Regions from separate parts of the Clostridium sp. CM042 genome, predicted to be linked through region 1. Evidence: riboswitches for the same ligand, from Rfam matches in the RefSeq annotation. Region 1 holds a riboswitch; each other region holds the start of a gene.
The links. Region 1 has a riboswitch for thiamine pyrophosphate ahead of tenA (thiaminase II). Riboswitches for the same ligand answer to the same signal wherever they lie in the genome.

Region 2: linked by a shared signal. The riboswitch ahead of thiD (bifunctional hydroxymethylpyrimidine kinase/phosphomethylpyrimidine kinase) and the one ahead of tenA (thiaminase II) in region 1 are both predicted to bind thiamine pyrophosphate.
Region 3: linked by a shared signal. The riboswitch ahead of thiT (energy-coupled thiamine transporter ThiT) and the one ahead of tenA (thiaminase II) in region 1 are both predicted to bind thiamine pyrophosphate.
Region 4: linked by a shared signal. The riboswitch ahead of ACWJJ7_RS04190 (MTH1187 family thiamine-binding protein) and the one ahead of tenA (thiaminase II) in region 1 are both predicted to bind thiamine pyrophosphate.

Annotation. Positions count from the first base shown of each region.
Region 1 covers NZ_CM143646.1:701,189-707,381, reverse strand. Annotated here, with positions in the region: gene der (ribosome biogenesis GTPase Der) at 1-427, shown strand, start outside; gene ACWJJ7_RS03350 (NAD(P)H-dependent glycerol-3-phosphate dehydrogenase) at 429-1,421, shown strand; gene spoIVA (stage IV sporulation protein A) at 1,568-3,046, shown strand; gene ACWJJ7_RS03340 (polysaccharide deacetylase family protein) at 3,254-4,177, shown strand; TPP riboswitch at 4,291-4,390, shown strand; gene tenA (thiaminase II) at 4,518-5,171, shown strand; gene ACWJJ7_RS03330 (GatB/YqeY domain-containing protein) at 5,317-5,757, shown strand; gene ACWJJ7_RS03325 (IS4 family transposase) at 5,950-6,193, shown strand, end outside.
Region 2 covers NZ_CM143646.1:1,503,598-1,509,790, forward strand. Annotated here, with positions in the region: gene ACWJJ7_RS07125 (alanyl-tRNA editing protein) at 1-102, shown strand, start outside; gene ACWJJ7_RS07130 (hypothetical protein) at 238-411, opposite strand; gene thiE (thiamine phosphate synthase) at 395-1,036, opposite strand; gene thiM (hydroxyethylthiazole kinase) at 1,026-1,862, opposite strand; gene cytX (putative hydroxymethylpyrimidine transporter CytX) at 1,841-3,055, opposite strand; gene thiD (bifunctional hydroxymethylpyrimidine kinase/phosphomethylpyrimidine kinase) at 3,048-3,872, opposite strand; TPP riboswitch at 3,997-4,107, opposite strand; gene glpK (glycerol kinase GlpK) at 4,224-5,714, opposite strand; gene ACWJJ7_RS07160 (hypothetical protein) at 6,039-6,193, shown strand, end outside.
Region 3 covers NZ_CM143646.1:1,845,590-1,851,782, forward strand. Annotated here, with positions in the region: gene yjeM (glutamate/gamma-aminobutyrate family transporter YjeM) at 184-1,713, shown strand; SAM riboswitch class I at 2,109-2,220, shown strand; gene metA (homoserine O-acetyltransferase MetA) at 2,333-3,250, shown strand; gene ACWJJ7_RS08685 (polysaccharide deacetylase family protein) at 3,293-4,156, opposite strand; TPP riboswitch at 4,498-4,602, shown strand; gene thiT (energy-coupled thiamine transporter ThiT) at 4,690-5,331, shown strand; gene ACWJJ7_RS08695 (L-lactate MFS transporter) at 5,534-6,193, opposite strand, start outside.
Region 4 covers NZ_CM143646.1:881,918-888,110, forward strand. Annotated here, with positions in the region: gene ACWJJ7_RS04175 (ABC transporter ATP-binding protein) at 1-363, opposite strand, end outside; gene ACWJJ7_RS04180 (ABC transporter substrate-binding protein) at 344-1,348, opposite strand; gene ACWJJ7_RS04185 (ABC transporter permease) at 1,388-2,164, opposite strand; gene ACWJJ7_RS04190 (MTH1187 family thiamine-binding protein) at 2,136-2,426, opposite strand; TPP riboswitch at 2,539-2,648, opposite strand; gene ACWJJ7_RS04195 (hypothetical protein) at 2,735-3,046, opposite strand; gene ACWJJ7_RS04200 (patatin-like phospholipase family protein) at 3,182-4,192, shown strand; gene ACWJJ7_RS04205 (ParA family protein) at 4,249-4,464, shown strand; gene ACWJJ7_RS04210 (hypothetical protein) at 4,451-4,798, shown strand; partial or broken gene ACWJJ7_RS04215 (alpha/beta hydrolase) at 5,174-5,713, opposite strand.

The DNA of each region.
Region 1 (6,193 bases):
GGATCTTATTGAAAAAGATACAAAAACTATGCTTGAATATAAACAAAAATTGCAAGCAGGATTAAATTTCATGACATATGCACCTTATTTATTTATATCCGCTAAAACAGGCCAAAGAGTTCATAAGGTATTAAAAACAGTAAAAGAAAGTTATGAGAATTATTCAAAAAGAATTTCTACAGGGATACTTAATGAAGTTGTAAATAAGGCTGTACTTATGAAAGAACCTCCAACAGTGGCAAATAAAAGATTAAAAATATTCTACGTTACTCAAGTAGACTCTAAACCACCAACATTTGTATTCTTTGTAAATAATGAAAATTTACTACATTTTTCTTATCAAAGATATTTAGAAAATCAATTGAGAAATAGCTTTGAATTTATCGGAACAGGCATAAGACTTATATTTAGGGAAAGGAAGGAATAAAATGTCAAAAGTTGCTTTTTTAGGTGGTGGGAGTTTTGGTACTGCATTATCAATAATGCTTGCCAAAAAAGGTACGAACGTTAATATCTGGGATAGAAAGCTTAGTGTTATTGATGATATTAACATTAAGAGAGAAAACATTAAATATTTACCAGGCATTATCGTGCCAGCAGGAGTAACAGCATTTACGGACATAGAAAAGGTTATAAGTGATAGTGAGCTAATTGTATTAGCGGTGCCTTCACATGCAATAAGAGGCTTAAGTAAGATGATAGCACCACATTTAAAACAAAATCAAATTGTGGTTAGCATTGCAAAAGGAATCGAAGAGGGTTCAGCAAAAAGGATTTCAGAAGTTATAGAGGAAGAAATCGTAAGTAACCCTATAGTAATACTATCTGGTCCTAGTCACGCAGAAGAGGTTGCATTAGATATACCTACAACGGTAGTAGTTACATCTAAAAAAATGGAGTATGCCAGCATAGTGCAAGATGCATTTATGACTAGTAAATTTAGAATTTACACTAATGAAGATATTGTTGGTGTAGAGATAGGTGGAGCAGTTAAAAACATTATTGCACTAGCCGCAGGGGTATCTGATGGCATAGGCTACGGTGACAATGCTAAGGCTGCGCTTATGACAAGAGGAATGAGTGAAATTATACGAATAGGCACAAAGCTTGGAGGTAGAATTGAAACATTCTATGGCTTAACGGGTATGGGTGATCTTATAGTAACTTGCACTAGTATGCACAGTAGAAATAGAAGAGCTGGTATTTTGATTGGAAAGGGTGTTCCAATGGAAAAAGCATGCGAAGATATAGGAATGGTAGTAGAGGGTATAAAAGCTGTAAGAGCCTTCTATGAACTTAAAGAAAAAGAGCAGATCTCTATGCCTATTACGGATGTGTTATACAAAGTATTATTTGAAGGTAAAGACCCTAAATATGGAGTATACGAATTGATGTCAAGAAACAAAAAAGATGAGTTTTAAGAAAAAAATTAGTATAAAAAGACCAATTTTTTATTAAGAAGTTAATAAAAAATTGGTTTTTTTTATATATTTTTAATCTATAGTAATAATTCATTGATCTCTAAAATATATTTATAGTGATAATAATAAGTATTGGGAGGTATATCTTGGATAATTTTGATATATATAAAGATATAGCAGAGAGAACACAAGGGGATATTTATGTAGGTGTCGTGGGGCCTGTAAGGACTGGAAAATCAACATTTATAAAAAGATTTATGGAGCTTATGGTAATTCCTAACATAGAGAATCCTCATAAGAAAGAAAGAGCAAAAGATGAACTTCCTCAAAGCGGTTCAGGGAAATCGATTCATACTACTGAACCTAAATTTGTACCCAACGAGGCAGTTGAAATTGAGTTTGAAGGAGGTACTAAATTCAAAGTTAGGATGGTTGATTGTGTTGGGTATATTGTTAAAGGAGCGGTAGGATACGCTGAAGGAGAGACGCCTAAAATGGTGACAACCCCTTGGTATGACTACGAAATCCCATTTGAGGAAGCAGCAGAGATTGGAACAAAAAAGGTAATAAATGAGCATTCAACTATTGGTCTTTTAATTACTACAGATGGTTCTATCACAGGTATAGAAAGGGAAGAATATTTAGAAGCAGAAGGAAGGGTAGTTGATGAACTTAAATCCATTAATAAACCTTTCATAATGGTATTAAATTCTAAAAATGCAGATGCTCCTGAAACACAAGTTTTAGCAAGGGGATTAGAAGAAAAATATGATGTTCCAGTTCAAGTCATGGATGTTATAAATATGAAAGAGGAGGATATAGCTAATATATTTCAAAGAATTCTTAGAGAATTTCCAGTTAAAGAAATTAACATAGATATGCCAGAATGGATTGAAAACTTAAGTTCTAAGCATTGGGTAAAAATTAACTTTATGAAGTTCTTAAAAGATACGTGCAAAGATATTTTTAAAGTTAGGGATATAAATAAATCACTACTAAGCTTTAAAGAAGTTGATTTTTTAGACTCTGCAATACTTGATGAAATGAATATGGGAGAAGGTACTGCTAGAGTCAATATAATTCCTAAACACGAATTATTTTACAAAATACTTGGCGAAACTTGTGAGTGTGAAATAAAAGGAGAAAATGATTTATTAACATTAATGGGAGAATTCTCTAGAGCTAAAGTAGAATATGATAAAATTGCAGAGGCTTTAAAAGATGTTAAAGAAAAAGGCTATGGATTAGTTGCACCACAGCTTTCAGAAATGACCTTAGAAGAACCTGAAATTGTACAACATGGTGGTAGGTATGGAGTTAAATTAAAAGCATCTGCACCTTCTCTTCACTTTATTAAGGCAGATATACAAACAGAAATATCACCTATTATGGGTACAGAAAAGCAAAGCGAAGATTTCTATAAATCCATTGTAGAACAGTTTGAGAATGATAAATCTCAAATTTGGCAGAGTAATATGTTTGGTAAATCTTTAGAAGTGTTAGTTAAAGAAGGCCTTCAAAATAAATTATTTAAGATGCCTGATGACGTTCAAATAAAAATTCAAAAGACTCTACAAAGAATTATAAATGAGGGTAATGGGAGCTTAATATGCATTATATTATAATAATATTTTTAAGTATATAGTAGCTTTGAGTTATAAGGAGTATTCCTTATGGCTCAAAGCTTATTTTTTTTATGTGAGTAATTGTCGACATAGTGTACAACCTCTGTTTAATAGCACATACAAAAAATATTATAAAATTTATTAAAAGAGGTATAATAGCTATGTGGAAGTTTAGCGTATATTAAAATATACATAGAGGTGATCTAATTGCAATTTAAAAAAATATCGTTATTAATAGTATTAACACTTGCGCTTTGTGGTTGTGCAAATGACAGACAAAATCAAAATCAGATAAATTTAAGTAATGCAAAGCAAACAAATAGTAGTCTTAAAACGGATAGTAATGGAAATACAAACTCTAAATCAACTTTAAAAGATAATAGTGAGTCTAATATTAGTTCAAAACTATTTTCCCCAATTATATTAGATAATAGTTCAAGTCTACAGACAAAAACTATTAACTGGTCATGGGCTTATTCACCAAGAGATAACTCAACATTATTATCGAAATACCATGCTTATGCTTTTGGCGAAACTTCATCAAAAGTAATTTACCTAACTTTTGATGAAGGATATGAGAATGGCTATACAACAAGTATTCTAGATACTTTAAAAGCTAACAATGTTAAAGCTGCTTTCTTTGTAACAAAACCCTATGTAACGGGTTCTTTTAATGGTACAAAAGATATTGATCTTGTAAAAAGAATGATGGATGAAGGCCATATTATAGGAAATCATTCGGTGCATCATAAATCTATGCCTTCTATAACCAATGAAACGGATTTTAATTCAGAGATTACAGAAAACGAAACTACTGTGAATAATATCTCTGGTTTAAAAATGTCGAAGTTTTTTAGACCGCCTATGGGTGACTTCAGTGAACTTTCTCTTTATTACACTCAAAAGCTTGGTTATAAATCAGTTTTTTTCACACTTGCTTATAAAGATTATGACCCTAAGAACCAGCCAAACCCTGAAACAGCAAAAAAAAATCTTTTAAAAGAAACGAAACCTGGAATGATATGTTTACTGCATGCAGTTTCAGAAACCAATGCAAAAATACTCGACAGTCTGATTAAAGAGTGGAAAAGTCAGGGATATGAATTTAAAACATTGAATGATCTTCCTTAGAAAATAGCATAGAATAATGTAAGGTTATACATGTTATTTTTAAGTTGTTTAGTAAAAAAACTACAAAGTTTTGTTGACAAGCGGTTACATAGGGTTATAATAAAAGAAAATAGAATATTTGCTAGGGGTGCCTTATGCTGAGAGATAGTTTTACTATTGACCCTTAAACCTGATTTGGATAATACCAGCGTAGGGAAGCTTATTAAAAACATTATATAGTAGTAAAGCTATATAATGTTTTTAAGAGTAAACTGTACGTCTATATTCCATTATGGAATATAGACATTTTTGGGCTTAGAACTGTTTGAGAAATTAAATGACGATAGAAGGGTGGAATAGTATGAAATTTACAGATTATATATTTGAAGAGGTAAAGGAATTTTGGAATTCATATTTAGAGCATCCATTTATAAAGGAGATAGGAGAAGGTACCTTAGATAAGGAAAAGTTTAAAAACTATCTTATACAGGATTATCTATATTTAAAAGAATATTCAAAGGTATTTTCTGTAGGGTTAATTAAGGCAAAAAATATGGACGAGATGAAATTTTATTATAATTCAATAAGAGGAATTATGGAGGATGAAACAGCTGTTCATATAAAATATTTAGAAGGCTTTGGATTAACTGATAAAGAAACGGAAAAATGTGAATATGAGTTAATAACTACAAGTTATACAAGCTATATGCAAGGTGTCGCGCTTACTGGAGATTTAAAGGAGATTGCCCTTGTTACTATGCCGTGTACGTGGAGTTATAGCTACATAGGCAAATATATTAAAAAGACTTATGGACATAAGCTAGAGGGGAATTTTTTCAATCCTTGGATTGAAGAATACGCTTCTGAAGATTTTGAAAAATTCACTAATGACTGGCTGGGTTATATAAATGATTTATGCAAGGACATAGATGAGGTAGAAAAGAAAAAACTATTAGCTATTTTTATGAAATCATGCATGTATGAATTAGAATTTTGGAATAGGGCATATAATTAATATTAGATTAAAAAATTGGGAAACTTTCCTTCTGAAATGTCGTTAAAGTGAGATTATAAGAGTATAATGTATATATAAGTATAGTTTTAATAAAGAAACAAGATAACTTGTTAAAAAATACTGAATTATTTAGGAGGCAACATATATGTTAAAACAAACATTTAAAGACGATATTATTAAATATATGAAGAGTAGGGATAAGGTAAGACTGACTGCTTTAAGGACTTTAATGGCTGACGTTAAATATAAAGAAATGGATTTGAAAAAAGAACTTTCTGACGACGAGTTAATTGGTATTATTGAGAAAACAATTAAACAATTAAATGAAACTCTTAGTTATGCGAAACAAGCGAGTAAAGAAGATATTATAGCTGAAACAGAAATCGCTATCGAAATGTTCACATTTTATATGCCCAAGCAATTAAGTGACGATGAAGCAAAAATAATTATCAGTGAAGTTATTGCCGAAAATCACTTTAGTGGAAAGGGTGACATGGGGAAGGTTATGAAGGCTGTTATGCCTAAGTTAAAAGGAAAGTATGATGGCAGGAAGGTGAATCCCCTTGTAAATCAATTATTGGCATAGGAAAAATGGAGTAATGATATCCTTTTAAATTTAAAGGTAAATTAGTAATTAAGAGTGAGTTTTATCCCATATGTAGGGGTAAGATTCCATAGCCATCAAGCTAAGAGAATTCTATAAAAATAAAACCCCCCATTTGTAAAAATGTTATCATTTAAAAGATAATAAAAACACATCAATGGGGGTAATTTACAAATGATAGAAGAAAACTTAAAATTGGATAAAGATATGAAACATTTTGCAGCTGAAATTAAAAGATGTTTTTCAAAAGAGGAGATTGAAGAAATTGCGAGAGAAACAGGTTTTGTGAAAAGAAAAGGTAAGATTTGCGCATGGGAATTCATTTGCTTATGCTGTTTTATGGATGCAGAGGTTGCGAATAATACACTTGTTACCTTATGTACAAAACTTAGTGCAAAAATAGGAATAATTATTTCTA
Region 2 (6,193 bases), 800 kb from region 1:
TCTGCACAAGGTGGTGGACGTAATAATAATAATTTAGATTCTGCGCTAGATTACGCTTACAACAAAATTAAAGAAAATATAATCTCTGGTTCAAAAAATTAAATACTTTACTAAGGTAATTTCATTAACAATTTAATAGTTACAGGTGAAAATATTAGGCACATTTCAATAAATAACTTGTTATTTATTGAAATGTGCCTAGCCTTGTTATTTCTAAAAAACAAAGTCTCTTGCCCCCTATAACCCTTCAATATACGTTTTACCATCCTCTGATAATCCGATACACAATGGAGAAACCATTACTTCGCGAACTTTATAATATTTTAAGCTTCCATCTTGTTGTGGTTTAAAAAATCCTGAAAAATCATGAATAGAATAATATTGACCTTTTTCTTTACCGATATAAATCATTGCATGTACTGGAAGAACATAGCTTTTCTGCTGCCGCCTTTACAGATTTTTTCCCGAGAATATCTGAAACAACTGCTATACCATCAATATTTGCTATCTTTAATAAAGCTACGTTTTTCTCAGTAATCCCACCAATAGCAACTACAGGAATAGAAATGTTATCTTTTATTTCTTTCAAGCAGTTCACTGAAACTGCACTTGCATCATCTTTAGTAGCTGTAGGAAACATAGCTCCAACGCCCACATAATCTGCTCCTTCTTTTTCTGCCTTTTGAGCTTCCTTAAGTGTTGAAGTAGAAATCCCTATTATCTTATTATTTCCTATTATACTTCGTGCAACACCCGCTGGCATATCACTTTGACCCAGATGAACCCCAGCAGCATCTATCGACTGTGCAATATCAATTCTATCGTTTATTATTAATGGGACCTTATATTTATCTGTAATAATTTTTATTTTTGATGCAATGTTATAAAATTCTAAAGTACTTAAGCTCTTTTCTCTAAGTTGAACTAATGTAACTCCACCTTTTATTGCTTCCTCCACACCAGTATATATATCTGTATCCACTAATACATCCCTATCCGTAACAAGATAAAGGCTGTAGTCTATATTATTCTTCATTTATTTTGCTCCTTTTCATTATTAGATCTTCAGATAAATTGTAAATAACATCTAGCATTTTCACTTTAAAGGTTCCTGATCCTTCACTATTTTTATCTAAGCTCTCATAAGCTATTTCTCCTGCAATACCCATTGAAACGATTCCTGCGAGTGCTGCTATTAAATTGTTATCTCCTGCACCTAAATAAGTGCCAATAACTGAAGTACACATGCAACCTGTACCTGTAACCTTGGACATTATTTTATGACCATTTTCTACGGAGTAGAGAGTTTTTCCATCTGATATAATGTCTACCACACCTGTTATAGCTACCACGGTATTAAATTTAATAGCAAAATCCCTTGCCATTTCCTTCTCTCTTGTAAATCCATCGCTATTCATAGAAAAACTCTCAGAAGCATCCACACCTCTTGTTATAGTTTCAATACCATAGAGTGTTTTTATCTCAGATAAATTTCCACGAATAACCGCTAATTTCACTTCACTTATAATTCTTTTACAAGTTTCTGTTCTATAAGTTGTTGCTCCTACTCCAACAGGATCTAGGATAACAGGTATATTTAATTCATTTGCCATTTTTCCTGCCTCAATCATAGACTCTATAATTACACTATTTAATGTTCCTATATTTATAACAAGTGAAGACGCCAGTGATACCATCTCAGAAACTTCATGGATATCCTCCGCCATAACTGGTGATCCACCAATAGCTAGTGTAATATTAGCACAATCATTAATAGTAACATAATTTGTTATTTGGTGTACCAATGGGTTCTTTTCTTTTAAATTGTTTAGTAATTCAACTATTTTCTTATTAATTTCCATTTAGACATCATCCTCCAACTTATTGTATATATAAATCCTGTAATAATCATAACAGGCACTGTAGCCCCTAGTACAAAATCAAGTTTTATAAAACTATAGTAAATTACTATTCCTATAATCCATACAAGGATTGCTCCCCAATTTATAAGTACACTAGATTGCAGCTTTGTATTTTTCTTTATTATAAAATAATCAGTAATCAAAATTGCAAATAATGGTGCAAAAACTGATCCTATAGCATATAAAAAGCCCTCATAATTTTCTATAGGAAGTATAATCGCTGCCAGTGTCCCAATAATTGTCATGACAATACCAACTTTTTTTTCACTGAGCTTTGGCATAATGTTTAAGAAAGAAACTCCTGCTGAATACACATCTAAAAATGTGGTGGTTACTGTAGATAACACTACTATCCCGAGAGCCGCCATTCCTAAATTTACAGCAAGCATCATAGCTGAAGGATCTGAATTATTCGAAACTATAGTAGCCCCGAGGCCTATAATAAACATCCATGAACTCCCTAAAAAATAACCTATGAAGCTTCCACAAGCTCCTTGTTTTTCACTTTTTGCAAATCTAGTATAATCTGCAATTAAAGGTAGCCAAGAAAGAGGCATAATTATACTGAATTCTAGTGCACGTCCAAAAGATATTCCTCCAGTACTTGCTTTTAGTAGTAATGTTTTATCTTTGAAGATAATTGTTCCAAGTACCAATGTAAGTATAAAAAGCAAAGATACAGCTGTAATATTTAATTTTTTCATACCTGCATTTCCAAAACAAAGCCATAATACTGTGAGTACTCCTATTAGAATGATACATACTAATCCATTATCAAAACCCCATAAACTTTGAGTTATTAAGTTTACAAAACTCGCTGCTACCTTTATCATAACTGCTGTCCAACCAATTAGTTGAAGTATATTTAAAATTGAAAATAAATAGGTACTATATACTCCAAAAGAAATATTGGTTGAAGTCATTGCTGGCACTTTTTCCCTAGTTCCGATGATGCCACCTAGTATCAATATTCCGGTGCCAATTAAATGTCCTAGTAAAATTACTATTATCCCTATTTTAAATCCTAAGGGTGCAATTAATCCTCCCGTCATTATTTCAGCAATGGATACCGCAGCTCCAAACCATAAAAATACAAAAGTCCAAAAACCTAGTTTTTCCTTATCATTAATCATTTGCCATTCTCGCTTTTTTATATAATTCATAGAAGTGATTGGTAGGCCCTACCCCATGCCCAATATCTAAGGAATGCTTTATAGCAGTTGTTATATACTGCTTTGAATTTTTTATTGAATCCTTCATGCTAAAGCCAAGCGCTAAATTTGCAGCTATGGCTGAAGACAAAGTACATCCAGTTCCATGAGTATTTTTTGTATTTATTCTCTTAGACGTAAAATGTATAATTTCACTTCCATCATAAAACACATCTATGGCATCGAACTGCATATGTCCACCTTTTATAAGCACATTTTTGCATCCTAGCTTGTATATTTCTTTTGCTGCACTTTCCATATCTTCTACTGTTTCTATGTCCAAAGCATCTGAATTTACTTCGCGAAGTATTTCCTCAGCCTCTGGAACATTAGGTGTAATAAGTGATGCTAGTGGAATTAGTTTTTTAATCAAAGCCGTTTTTGACTCTGGCTTTAACAGTGAATAACCGCTTTTTGAGATCATTACGGGATCCAGTACTATGTTTTTAGGATTGTATTGTTTTAATTTCTCACTTATTGCATCAATAGTTGAAATCCTCGATACCATACCAATTTTAACAGCATCTACATCTATATCTGTAAAAACAGCGTCAATTTGTGCCTTAATTATTTCCTCGTCTAGATCCCTAACTTCAAAAACACCCCTAGTATTCTGTGCTGTTATCGCCGTAATGACACTCATTCCATATACGCCATTTGCACTAAAGCTTTTTAAATCTGCTTGCACTCCAGCCCCTCCTGAGCTGTCAGAACCTGCTATAGTTAAAACTTTTTTCATATCAATTTCCTCCTAAAATAATTGTTTTTTAAATGTTAGATCAATTTTCTTTTGTATAAAACAAAAAAACACAAACCCATAGGATTTGTGTTTAAATTATCTTGATATATAAAAATCTATATATAATACACCAATAAACAACTTCCTACGCTGGCATTACCCAGTTCAGGTCATAGGGTCAAAGAATTAAAGTTCTTGCTCTCAGTTGGCCTATCCAACTCCCCTGTGTTAGGTTATTCTTTTTTATAAACTAAGGAATATGAAATGTCTTAACTAGTAATCATGTTAGTAATTTCATGTATCTTATAATAACATAAACAATTGTTATATACAATTCATGCCTTGTTATTACTATTCAAGTTTTATACCTGATCTTTTAACAGCTATATGCCATCCATGAAGTAATTCTTTTCTTTTTTCCTCGGTCATACTAGGTTTGAAACTTCTTGATATTGCCCAATGCTCCGCTACTTCATCTTTACTCTTCCAATATCCTACCGCAAGCCCTGCAAGATAAGCTGCACCGAGTGCTGTAGTTTCAGTAACCTCTGGTCTGTCTACTTGAACATTTAAAATATCAGATTGAAACTGCATTAAGAAATTGTTATTGCAAGCTCCTCCATCTACTTTAAGTTCTGTAAGTATAATTCCAGAATCTTCTTGCATTGCTTTTAATACATCACGTGTTTGGTATGCAAGTGCTTCAAGAGTTGCTCTTATCAAATGTTCTTTCTTTGCTCCTCTTGTAAGTCCTACAATTGTTCCTCTTGCGTAAGGATCCCAATATGGTGCTCCAAGTCCAACAAAAGCAGGAACTACATATACTCCATTTGTATCTTCTACCGCATTAGCATATTCTTCACAGTCACAAGCATTGTCAATCATGCGTAGCTCATCTCTTAACCATTGTATAGCCGCTCCAGCTATAAATACACTGCCTTCAAGTGCATACTGTACTTTTCCATCTATTCCCCAAGCGATTGTCGTAAGCAATCCTTGTGTGGATTCAATTGCTTTGTCCCCTGTATTCATAAGCATGAAGCATCCTGTACCATAAGTATTTTTAGCTGTTCCTGGTGAATAGCAAGTTTGTCCAAATAATGCTGCTTGTTGATCTCCTGCAGCTCCAGCAATTGGAATTTCTCCTCCAAACAATGAACTCTCTGTATATCCATATACATGACTTGAAGGTTTAACCTCTGGAAGCATTGATTTTGGTATATTTAATGTTTCGAGTATTTCATCATCCCATGTAAGTTTATGAATATTAAATAGCATTGTTCTTGAAGCATTAGAATAGTCCGTTACATATGTTTTTCCTTTTGTTAAATTCCAAATTAACCAAGTATCTATATTACCAAACAATAAATTGCCTGCTTCAGCTTCCGCTCTAGCGCCTTCTACATTGTCCAATATCCATTTTATTTTTGTTCCAGAAAAATAAGCATCTAAAATAAGTCCAGTTTTAGCTCTAACAACTTTATCGAAACCTTTTTGCGTTAATTCATCACAAGTCTCAGCTGTTCTTCTACATTGCCATACAATTGCATTATATACTGGAATTCCCGTTCGCCTGTCCCAAACTACAGTAGTTTCTCTTTGATTTGTAATACCTATTGCTGCTATATCAGACGCCGTAGCATTAACTTTAGCCATCGCTTCTGTTGCAACGCTAATTTGACTTGACCATATCTCCATTGGATCATGTTCTACCCAAGCTGCTTGCGGGAAAATCTGAGTAAATTCTTTTTGAGCGGAAGTTACAATAAGTCCCTTTTCATTGAATAGAATACATCTTGAACTGGTTGTTCCTTGATCAAGTGCCATTATATATTTAGCCATTTTAGCAAAACTCCTTTTTGAAATTAGTCTTATTCAATCGTTTACATATTGATAAATAAAAAAGCACGTCAAAACAAAGCATAATACTTCATAATAACGCGGCTCATTTTCTCTGCCATTTAATATATATCATTATATTTAGTATAACTGATTATTATAGTTATTGCAATATAACTTATAAACTTCACAGTTTAGCTTTATTCTTTAAATTTTTTAAATCAAAAAACTCTCAATATTTTCATCTATATTTTAAAACAAAATGGGTAAACTATATACTGTGCTGGATAATACAGTGTAATTTTTATATTAGAAGGGAGATTACTTATGAATAACAATTTAGAAGAAACAAAACAATTAAATAAACAATCAGCAGCTAATGGAGGTTCAAGCTCTTACGCAAATGCTGGTATGTCTAGTAGTACTAGTGATTCTACTCTACAAGAGACAGTACAATTAAATAATGAATCATCTGCAAATAA
Region 3 (6,193 bases), 1.1 Mb from region 1:
CTTCCTTTATTATATCCTCTTTTCTTACCTTATGCACTATTTACCTAAGCACTATAGTATACATTCTACTAATTCCTAATTATTAACTGAAATTTATTTTTTTGCCATTGAATTTTCTGGAAATTGTTATATAATGATATTAGTAAAGTAAATTAAATCGTCTACATTAAAGGGGGAAAAAACATGTCAGAAAAAGTTAAAAATACTAAACATTTAACATTGGTATCATTAGTTTTAATGATTTTCACTTCAGTTTATGGCTTTAACAACATCCCCAGATCATTTTATAAAATGGGATATGCTGCCATACCATGGTATATCTTATCAGGAATAACATTTTTTATTCCTTTTGCTTTCATGCTAGCTGAGTTTGGTGCAGCTTTCAAGGACGAAAAAGGTGGAATCTACTCATGGATGGAAAAATCAGTGGGAGCCAAATTTGCTTTTATGGCAACGTTTATGTGGTACGCATCTTATGTAATCTGGATGGTTAACGTTGCATCAGGAGTATGGGTCCCAATATCAAATGCAATATTTGGTAAAGATACAACACAGACTTGGGCCTTATTTGGAATAACTGGATTAACTGGCCCTAAAACTCTCGGACTACTTGGAATACTTTGGATAATATTTGTTACAGTTATATCAACTAAGGGATTAGATAAAATTAAGAAGGTAACTTCACTAGGTGGCACTGCAGTTGCATTGTTAAACGTAGTCTTATTAGTCGGATCACTACTAGTCCTTATAGGAAATCATGGCCAGTTAGCTCAGCCAATAGTTGGGCTTAATTCATTCATATCTTCGCCAGATCCTGCTTATAGCGGAAATATGATTTCATCATTTGCTTTCGTAGTATTTGCTATATTTGCTTATGGTGGTATCGAAGTTGTCGGAGGACTAGTTGACGAAACAGAAAATGCTGAAAAAAACTTCCCTAAGGGTGTTGTTATTTCAGCAATTATTATCTCAGTTGGATACGCACTTGGAATATTCCTTGTTGGTATATTTACTAACTGGTCAAAGGTTATGACTGGCAACGGCGTTCACTTAGGTAATGTTGGTTATGTGGTAATGAGCAACCTAGGATATTCTCTTGGTAGTGCATTCGGTGCAAGCGAAGCAACGAGCATGGCTATGGCGCATGGAGTAGCTAGATTCGTTGGAATTTCAATGTTCTTAGCTTTAGCCGGTGCATTCTTTACATTAATGTTTTCACCACTAAAACAATTAATTGAAGGTACTCCAGCTAAATTATGGCCTGGAAAAATGGCAGAAATGAAAAACGGAATGCCTCAAAGGGCTATGTGGATTCAAGCTGTAATAGTTTGTGTTATGATTGCTCTTGTATCCTTTGGTGGAGAGAATATGTCTGGTTTTTTCGTTGTGTTAGTAGCAATGACAAACGTAGCTATGACTCTTCCATACATGTTTATAGCTTTTGCTTTTGCACCATTTAAGAAAAATAAAGATATTATCAAGCCTTTTGAAATATTCAAAACCGACAAGAGTGCTTTAATATGGACAATAATAGTTATGTTCACTGTTGGCTTTGCAAATTTCTTCTCAATAATACAACCAGCACTGGAAGGAAAATTAGCTATAACACTTTGGAGTATAGCTGGTCCAATATTCTTTGCGGCTGTCGCCTGGGTAATGTATAGCAGCTATGAAAAAAAATATTTGAATAAAAAACATACCATTTGTAAATAAGAATTTTAAATAAGTCTATGCTGAATTAAAAAGATGATTTCTGTATTATTGACAGAAATCATCTTTTTAATTTTCACATTAAAATCAAATAATTTCCTCAACAAATAATATTATTATTATTATTATTATTATTATTATTATTCCATTTACCTGATTTCATGTAGAATATACAAATGATAGTTCCAACTGACTTCCTCCTAAAATAAAAAAATGCTGGATAAGGCAGTTGGCTTTATCCAACCATCTTATCAAGCATATAATTATCTATATACCCTACGATGGACGGTAGCAATAGTAACACATATGTGCAATATTGTCAAAAATAAAATTAAGACATTTTTAACTATTGACAATTACTTTTATGAGTAATATACTAAGCAATAACAACTGAATACAACTTATCCAGAGCGGCAGAGGGACTGGCCCGATGATGCCCGACAACCAGCATTCTTAAGTGGAGTGCAATGGTGTCAATTCCATCAGATTATAAAATCTGAAAGATAAGGACGATAGCAAATTTTATGATACAATTTTATTGTTTATTAAAGTTAATCATGCTGCTTTCCTTATAGGAAAGCAGCTTTTTTTTAGAAAATGCCTTATTACAAGGAGGATGTAAATGCCAATAAAAATACCTGACAATCTCCCAGCATTTAAAACTTTAAATAAAGAGAACATTTTTACTATTACAGAGCACTGTTCATTTCACCAAGATATTCGGCCTTTAAAAATTGTGATTTTAAACCTTATGCCAACAAAAATCGATACTGAAACGCAAATTTTAAGACTCCTTGGGAACTCTCCACTACAGATTGATATAGTTCTTCTTCACCCAGCAAGCCATGCATGTAAAAATATATCGCAGGAACATTTAATTAAATTTTATAATACTTTTGAAGAAATAAAGAATTCTAAATTTGATGGAATGATAATAACGGGAGCCCCAATTGAAAGTGTTCCCTTTGAAGAAGTGGATTACTGGGATGAACTAAAAAAAATTATGGAATGGAGTGTTCACAATGTATACTCTACCTTACATATTTGTTGGGGTGCTCAAGCAGGACTTCATTATCATTACGGAGTGCAAAAACATAAACTTGATAGTAAAGTATTTGGAGTATTTAAACATAAAATAACAAAACAAAATGTTAAACTTTTGAGTGGATTTGACGATGAATTTTATGTTCCACATTCAAGACATACTGAAATAAGAAAAGTTGATATTGATAAAATAGATGAGCTTGAAATTTTATCAGAATCTGAGGAATCAGGAATTTACATTGTATCAGCAAAAAAGGGACGCCAAATTTTTATAACCGGGCATTCAGAGTATGATCCATTAACGTTAAAAAACGAATATGACAGGGATATAGCAAACGGATTAAATATAAATGTTCCAGAAAATTATTATCCAAAAGACGATCCATTAAAAACGCCTATCGTAAAATGGAGAGGTCACTCAAGTTTGCTTTTTTTAAACTGGTTAAATTATTATGTTTATCAGGAGACACCTTACAATTTGGTGTACCTAGAATAACATATATAAAAGCGGGCCCCTAGTAACTTAGGGACCCGACTTTTAATTTGTATTAGAAATTCGTTTTTTAAATTCTTCCCTATCATGGAATGAACTTATATATACTCTATGTAATGAAAGTATACCGTCATTTTTGGAAGACCATCTGCCGTCAGTGCTGAAAGCCATTGTGTAACCAGCTTCGCGCACGGCCTCAATTGAAGTTTTGCTGTATCCGCCATAAGGGTAGGAAAAGAATTTTATTTGTTTATTTAATATTTTTTCTAAATCTTTTTTAGATTTAACTAAAGTTTCTAGTTGTTTATCCTTAGGCATCTCTTTTAAATTTTCATGCTTTACGGTATGACTTCCTATTTCTACTCCATATTTCTCCATCTCTACAAGTTGTTTAGAAGTCAAATAGTTAGGACTTTTATCAATGCTAGCAGTAATAACAAAAATTGTTGCTTTAAAATTATATTTTTTCAAAACAGGGAACATATCCGTATAATTATCTTCATACCCATCATCAAAAGTAAGAACTACAGATTTTTCAGGTATTGGTATATCCTTAATAAGATAATCATATAAATCAGTAAGTGTAATAGTGTAATAACCATTATCTTTTAAATATTTAAATTGCTCCTCTAATTTTTTAGCAGGAAGACGGATAGGATTATCTTTTTCGTAAGCAATTGAGTGGTACATTAAAACTGGAACGCTCTTTCCTGAAGCCTTCATAACAGCAGTCTTGTCAAAAGCGGGTATCGAAGAGGTTTGAGCTGGTTCAGCCGGTTTAATGGGTTCAACTACAGTGCTTGGTATAACTGGGGCAGTTTTTTTTATTGTAGCAGTCTTAGATCTTGAACAGCCTAAAAGAGACATTAAAATAATGAGTGTAAATATTAAAAATATTTTTTTTCTCATAATAACCTCCTTGTATGTATTTTTTGGAAACACATATTATTTTTTAATCTTGATCACCTAATACAAAACCCCTTAATAATAAATTCCCTGGGTATTTTGTAACCCTAATGCTAAATTGATCACCTTACATTTATTAACTTTATACCATCCAGATTATAAAATCAATCTTTTCCGGTATTTTCTTTATTTTATTATTTCCCCCTCCGATTTGTAAATTTAAAATTAACTGCTTCCCTCACTACAATAATTGATAGGCTATGCATAAGGCTTATATATTAAATATTTAAAACCGGTTGTAAAATATAATATATTGCTATATAATTAAATGATAATAATAATAATATATGTGCTAGGGGTGCCTAATGGCTGAGATATGAATATTTAATTCATTGACCCTTATACCTGATCTGGATAATACCAGCGGAGGAAAGCGGTTATGATGTATAAGTACATTAACTATATTCCTTTTGTGAATATAGTTTTTTTTGTTTTTACCATAATACTTCTGTAGCACAATACATGGAGGCTATAAAATGACTTTTAACGAAAGAATCGCTGAAATTACAAAAACTCCCATTAATCTTTTTGCACTATTGGGAGTTCTCTTATTAATCTTTGCAGTTTTGAAAGTTAGGAAAATTAAATTTACTACGCAGATGATAACTTTAGTTGGTATATCTCTTGCATTATCTACTGTATTGCAGTTTATTACAATTCTAAAATTACCACAAGGTGGTAGAATTACTGCTGGAAGCATGGTTCCAATCATACTTGCATCTTTATTTTATGGTCCTGAAGTTGGTTTTTTAACAGGTTTTTTATTCGGAATTATTAATTTTTTAGTAGAGCCCTTCGCACTCCATCCAGTGCAAGTACTATTTGATTATCCGCTTCCTTTTATGGCTATTGGAATAGTTGGTTACTTTAGATCACGTGATACTAAGGGCATACTTATTGGCGTAGTCGTAGCAATGCTAGCTAGATTTGCATGCCATTTCATATCTGGAGTAGTGTTCTTCGGAAGCTATGCTCCAAAGGGAACTTCTGTTTATTTATACTCCCTTTTATATAACGGTTCATACCTAAGTGTGGAAACCATTATCACCTGTGTAATTATTGGACTTCTACCTTTAAAACGATTATCAAAGTTAGCTATAACCAAAGTTCTAAATTAACCTCAAAATATATCTACTACCTACTTCAGGTTTTTCTTCAACCAAAAATTATACTAATACATTATTCTGTTCATCATGAAGTTTACTGTATTATATTTAATGCTACGTAATATAATATTACGTAGCATTAAATATAATAACTTTGAAATTACTATCACTCATTTCTTAACTCTAGCCCACTAAAATCAGCAATTGTGTTAGATTATGTTTTAATCATTCTTTGAGATGAAAGAATACCCATAATACATAAACCAATTATAAAATAAAAGATATAATTATAATTCGCAAGGATATCCATTAGAAGTCCCGAAACTAACACCCCGATAATGGCTCCTATACCATATGCCGTAAACACAACACCATAATTCTCACTATAATGTTTTGTTCCATACATATCAATAGTTGAAGTAGGCGCTATAGCTAACCATCCTCCAAGATTAAACCAAAATATCGAAAACGCTATACTAAATAATGCTAAACTACCTTCATTTGCCACTAGCATTAATAATGCTGCAATAATAATTAGTGCGTAAGAAATTAGCATGGCATTTTTAGACGAGTACTTATCCGTAATCAATCCAAATATAGGTCTACCTATTCCATTAAAAACTGCAAATACGATCATTAATAAAGCTACTGTTTTGGGGGATAGCTTTATTAGTTCTACACCAACATTACTTGTCATTCCAATTAACATTAGTCCAATCATTGATCCAATCATAAAATTTACATATAGCCCTTTAAAGTTTTTTGATTTAATCATTTTAGCAGTATTCGTACCATTCATATGAATTTTTGTGCTTGAAGTTGTTTCAAGACTTTTACTTTCCACCTCAGACGGATATCTAAATGGATACGAAAG
Region 4 (6,193 bases), 180 kb from region 1:
ATGACTAAGCGCCTGAGCTCTTGCCTCTTTTTTAGATTTTCCTTTTATAACAAGAGGTAGCGTAGTGTTATCTACAATATTTTTCCAGGTAAGTAGTAAGTCCTTCTGATGCATATAACTTACTTTTTTAAATCTACCACAGCATTCCTCTCCGTCAATTATAATTTTACCCGCATCTTGATGTAAAAGACCTGATATAATATTAAAAATTGTACTTTTACCACTTCCACTTGGGCCCAGTAAACTTATAAATTCATTCTCTCTTGCATAAAAAGAAACATCCTTTATTATATTCATACTTCCAAAAGTTTTTTTAATATTTTCTACTCTTAATTTTTCATTATTAGTTTGGTAAGTACTCATTAGTAAATGCCTCACTCGCCTTCATATCTTTTCCTATAAGCTTTTTATCTAAAAGAAATTTTGTGTAATTATTCCAAACTGATTCTTTCATTATGCCCCATTTTTGAGCTTCAGCTTTATATTGATCCTTTAAATATTTTTGACTTGCGACGGCAAGATCTTCATCTGTCTCCGGTGCATTTTTCAGTAAAACCTTAGCACTTTCCTCAGGTTTTTCCATGCTGTATTCATATCCTTTTGTAACTGCTTTTAAAAATTTCTTTGCCGTTTCGGGATCCGCTTTTAATTTGTTCTCATTAGCTATAATTACTGGAGTATAATAATCTAAATCTTTATTTAATTTTCCAATATCAATATAGTCAATAGGAATATTTTTAAGCTTTGCTTCTATTCCTGTCCATCCATAAAATACCCATTCAATATCAATATTTTTCTTAGTTACAGCAAAGAAATCTTCTGATCCTGCATCCACCATCTTTAGTTTCGAAAAATCTGCATTATCTTTTTCCATAACTGCCTTTAATATTGCATTTTCAGAAGGAGATCCCCATCCGCCATAGGTTTTGCCTTCAAAATCCTTAGGAGATTTAATGTTTTTTTCCTTAGGTGCCGCAAACCCAGAAGTATTATGCTGAATAATAGTGGCTATAGCTTTTATCGGAAGTGGATCTTTAGCAGTTCTAGCATAAGTTACATCTTCTTGATAGCTTACGCCAAAATCTCCTTTGCCCGCTGCAATTAAACTTGCAGTACTCCCCTGCGCTGGCTGAATAATTTGAACGTCAAGTCCTTCTTCTTTAAAATATCCATTATCTTTCGCTACATATAATCCAGTATGATTAGTGTTTGGTATCCAATCTAAAATAACAGTAACCTTTTTTAAAGTTTCTTCCTTCTTTACATCTTCTTTTTTCGCAGCACAACCCACAAATAAAACCGTAGTCATTGAAACTGTTAATAATAATGAAATTACTTTCTTTAGCATAATTTTACCTCCAAATAAAATAATATGTCCTATATAAATTTAGTCATTGTTATCCGCTTTATTTCTAGTCCAAGGAGTAAAAAAATATTGTATTAAGTATAAGAGTCCAAATAGTCCCATGCTTAGCATTACAATAATTATAATTACTGCAAGAACTTTATCAAGTGCATATGAATTTTTAGCTCTAATCATATATACCCCAAGACCCTTATCTCCTCCAAGCCATTCTCCAATAACTGCCCCCATAATACTATAGGTTGCTGCTATTCTAAGGCCCGAAAAAAAATTCACAGTAGAGGCTGGTAGCTTCACCATGGTGAAAATTTGAAACTTACTAGCCCCCATAGTCTTTAAAAGGTTTACCATATCCGCGTCTACTGACTCTAATCCATCAATCAAACTAACAACTATAGGGAAAAAGCACACTAACACTACTACAATAATCTTAGGTAATATTCCAAAACCAAACCATATTATGAAAAGTGGCGCTAGGGCAATAATTGGAACAGTCTGAGATACTACTAAAATTGGATATATGCATTTTTTAATAATTTTTACATTATCCATTAAGATAGCTAAAATTAGTGCAATCAAAATTGATATTGCGAATCCAATCAATGCTTCATATAAAGTCGCATAAATATGCTTAGTAATGCTTGGAACTATATTCACCAAGGTAATAATAATATCTTTTGGTGAAGGCAATATGTATTGTGGAACCTTCCACCTATCTACAGATATCTGCCATATAAAAAGAAATATCAATTGAAAAACTATAGGAATAAGCTTATTTTCTATATTTATATACTTTTTCATTCATAGTCACGCCTTCAGCTTTATAATCGATTTTCACTATAGAAACAACCCTAGATGCTCCATGCTCTACACAAATCTCTTGAGCCTTTTTTACTATATCTAAAAGCTCATCCATTTCGCCTTCCATAGTAGTTTCCATTGGCCCTACCTCATATTTCACTCCGCTAGCCTGAATATACTCTATAACCTTGTCCACTACCGGGTAAATCCTTTCCTCTGCCACCACTGGTATAACTTGAAGACTTACATTTACAACTGACATTTCAATTCCTCCTTAGAATATTATTAAAGTAAAATAAACCCTTTGCTCATATTTAAGCGAAGGGTTCTATAATCGTACAACTTTGCACCATTTATATAGTCATATTTGAAACTAAATTCAAATCATATTTTCCCTCCGCTGGCATTATCCAATTCAGGTTATAAGGGTCGAAACTTAACTGTTTCTTCTCAGACAAAAATATTGACTCCCCTAGTTTTTAATATTAAATTACTTTACACATATATATTACCTAAAATTTCTTATAATGTCAAACCATTAAAAAACGCATCTTTTAATCAGTGCGTTTTTCAATTCGTATTATCCTCAAACTTTTTAATATATTCCTTAAGTTCATCTATCTGTTTTTGCAAATCCTTATTACTATTCTTCGAATTACTATTCTTCGAATTACTATTTCCATTATCTCCAGATTGATTTCCATCCTGCGATTCAAGATTTTGAGTCTGAGCTGCAATTATCAAAATGCTTTGCGCCAAACCGGTTAAAAAATTGCCTAATGCATTTTGTTGGTTAACATTAAACTTAGAAGCAATTATAATCCCTATTATTGTTGCTAATATAGCCAATTCAGAAGGTGTGAATTCTTCTAACTTTTTCATACATTGCCTCTTTTATAAAATCACTATAATATATAGTATTCTTTTCATAGAAAAAAGTGTAACTAAATATTATTTTTTAAATCTATGACGTGAAGATATATTTATTCATATATTACTCATAAAGGAGTGGTATATATGAATATTTACAATAATAGAAAATTTGCAGATATTGTGTTCGAAGGTGGCGGAGTTAAGGGCATCGGTCTTGTAGGCGCCTTAAAAACATTTGAGAATGATGGATATAATTGGAAAAATATTTCAGGAAACTCTGCTGGATCTATTATAGCTGCACTAGTTGCAGTAGGGTACTCTGCTGATGAGATAAAAAAATTAATGCTACAGCTAGACTATACAAAAATTACTGATAAAAGTCATTTTAATATGCCTATATTCTCTGATGCTTACAATCTACTTTTAAAAAAAGGCATTTATAAAGGTGACTATATAAAAAATTGGATTGATGAAGTTTTATCGTATAAACTTAAGCTTGCAAATAGAAAAAAAGTAACCTTTGGAGATTTGATTATTCCAGGGGAAAAAGGTATTCTTCTAAATAATAACAAGTATAAAAGAAAATACAAACTGCATATTATAGCAACGGATATAAGCCGTGGAAAGATGCTAATACTACCAGAAGACATTGCGGAATACGGGATAAATCCTGATGAACTTGAAGTAAGTCTGGCAATAAGAATGAGCATCTCTATTCCCTATTTTTTTCACCCTGTAAACTTATATAATATAAATACTAATAAAAAGTCTCTCATTGTTGATGGCGGTGTTTTAAGCAATTACCCAGTTTGGCTTTTTGATGTGAATGGCGTTCCTCTCTGGCCAACCATCGGTTTTAAACTCGGAGGAAACAAAGAAATACGGGAACATAAAATCACAAATATCTTAAATTTCACTAGCTCAATTATTGAGACCATGCTAGAAGCACAAGATGATATTCATATAAGAGAAATGGATTTCTTGCGTACTGTAAAAATCGATACTCTTGATATTAAAACCACAGATTTTAATATTGGAAATAAAAAAATTATGGAGTTATATAATTCTGGTGAAGTTTGCGCAAAAGAATTTCTTAAAGATTGGGAAGATAATTATAAAAAGCATAGAATCTTTAGAAGTAATTCTTTCAAATAACAATCGTTGATAAAAACACTAATGGAAAACTTGAAATTATGGGAGTACTAATAACTATGTTTAACAGCAGAAAAACCATTGCTAAAAATATCAGAGGAAGTCTTATAGAAGTGTTTGGAGATAAGGTTTTTGATAGTGTTATTAGAGTTGATAGTAAAATAGAGTACAGTCAAGATGCTCAGTCACCAGTAATTTATTTTAATAATAAATGCGATTCTTTCAATGATTACATGAGCTTAAGTAAGGAGATTTTAAATTATGAGCAAAAATAATAACAGTGGAAGCAAAGGGATTTTAAGTGGGCTTAAAAATATTAATTCTAAAGAAGTTAAGAATGAAAATTCTTTAGAACTTAAGAATTTATATTCTTCGGAGGATAATAATGAGGAAGATACTTTATCTGTAAAAAGAAGCTTCGCACAAAAACCATCAACAGTAAGAAAGATTCAAGGATTAAAACCTATGTATGATAATATCAACATAACTTTTAATCAAATAGTAGATGAAGCAATTAACAAATCAATGGAGTTATTTCTTAAAAAACTCCATAAGGGTACAATGTTTATTAAGACGGTTTGTAATACGATAAATCAAATAATGTATTAAGGCACTGGAATGTTTATTTTTATATTCAATCGCAGTCAAAGGATAGTACACATTAGTTTTTCTCTTTAATGATTCACATGAAAACCTGATGTGGCACAAGCTCGTTCGCTGCTCCTAATATAGGTTTAAATAAAATGGAATTAGTAGCCAGTAATCTAGTCTAAATAAACTAACTTACCCAGATTATTAAGTTTTTTTGCTATTTTTCTGTGATATATTTATAATGAAAACGTGGTTTTTTTAATATTAGTATTATTTATAATACATTGAACGTAACAAATCAATATATTATGTTACATTCACTTTGATTTTCATAATTAAGGTTAGTAGGTAATTTAAGAATATTATGAATCTATAGAGAGTGATTTATTATAATTAACAACCATAAAATTTTAGATATTTTTCGATATTTGATTTTATATATTCGACATTGTGATGACCAGGGAATATATTGTTTTGAGATTTTATTCCTTTTTCTTTCAATACTTTATGTAAAATTGAACAGCCTTCATAAAATTCACCTTCATCCTTATCACCAGCATCAAGATAAATATCAATACTAGAAGAAATATTGTTGTTTTTTACAATGTATATTGGATCATATTTCTCCCATGCACCAATGTTTTTATAATATAGTTTAGCATCTTCTTCAAGTTTCAGTTCCAAAGCAGGCATATGTCCGCCTACTTTGGAAAACATATCTTGATGCCGGAATATATTATGAAGAGCTACATAACCACCAGCAGATGCCCCTCCTATGTATCTTCCTTTTCTATTTTTTATAGTGTTGAAAGTTTTATCGGTTAAGGGTATTATCTCTTTTATAAAGTAATCTTCGTACATCCCTAAATTTGTGATTCTATTATTATCTTCAGGATTAGGTACTTCTTTACATATTAAGGATGAATTTACCCCACCCCTCTTAGACGCCAATATATTCATTATTCATTATACTATTAATAATGAATATTCCATATAAAAAGTTGCTCAGCTTTAAACGATCAAAGGGCATTCAATATAATATATAATTATCTTGAATGCCCTTCTGTTACCGGCAAAGTCATATGGAGAAATTTCGGCAAACATCTTTACTAAATTTTTACTTACCGAAATATCTCCATTTGCGATTGTCGGTCACACCTTATCTTTTATTATGTAGTTAAAGAAGATTACGAATTAAGTCAACGATTAATTACTATATACAACCATATATATTTGCAATTAAAGTAACACATAACACACCGATGACATAAGTGAACTTTCTATAGGGGAACCAATTCAATAATAGAATAATAATATTACTGATTGTTAAAATTCTAATCTTTTTAATGCTCATTTTTTTAAACAATATTTTTTCAATGCTCATTTCAATCCCCTTTTAATAAACTCTCAATT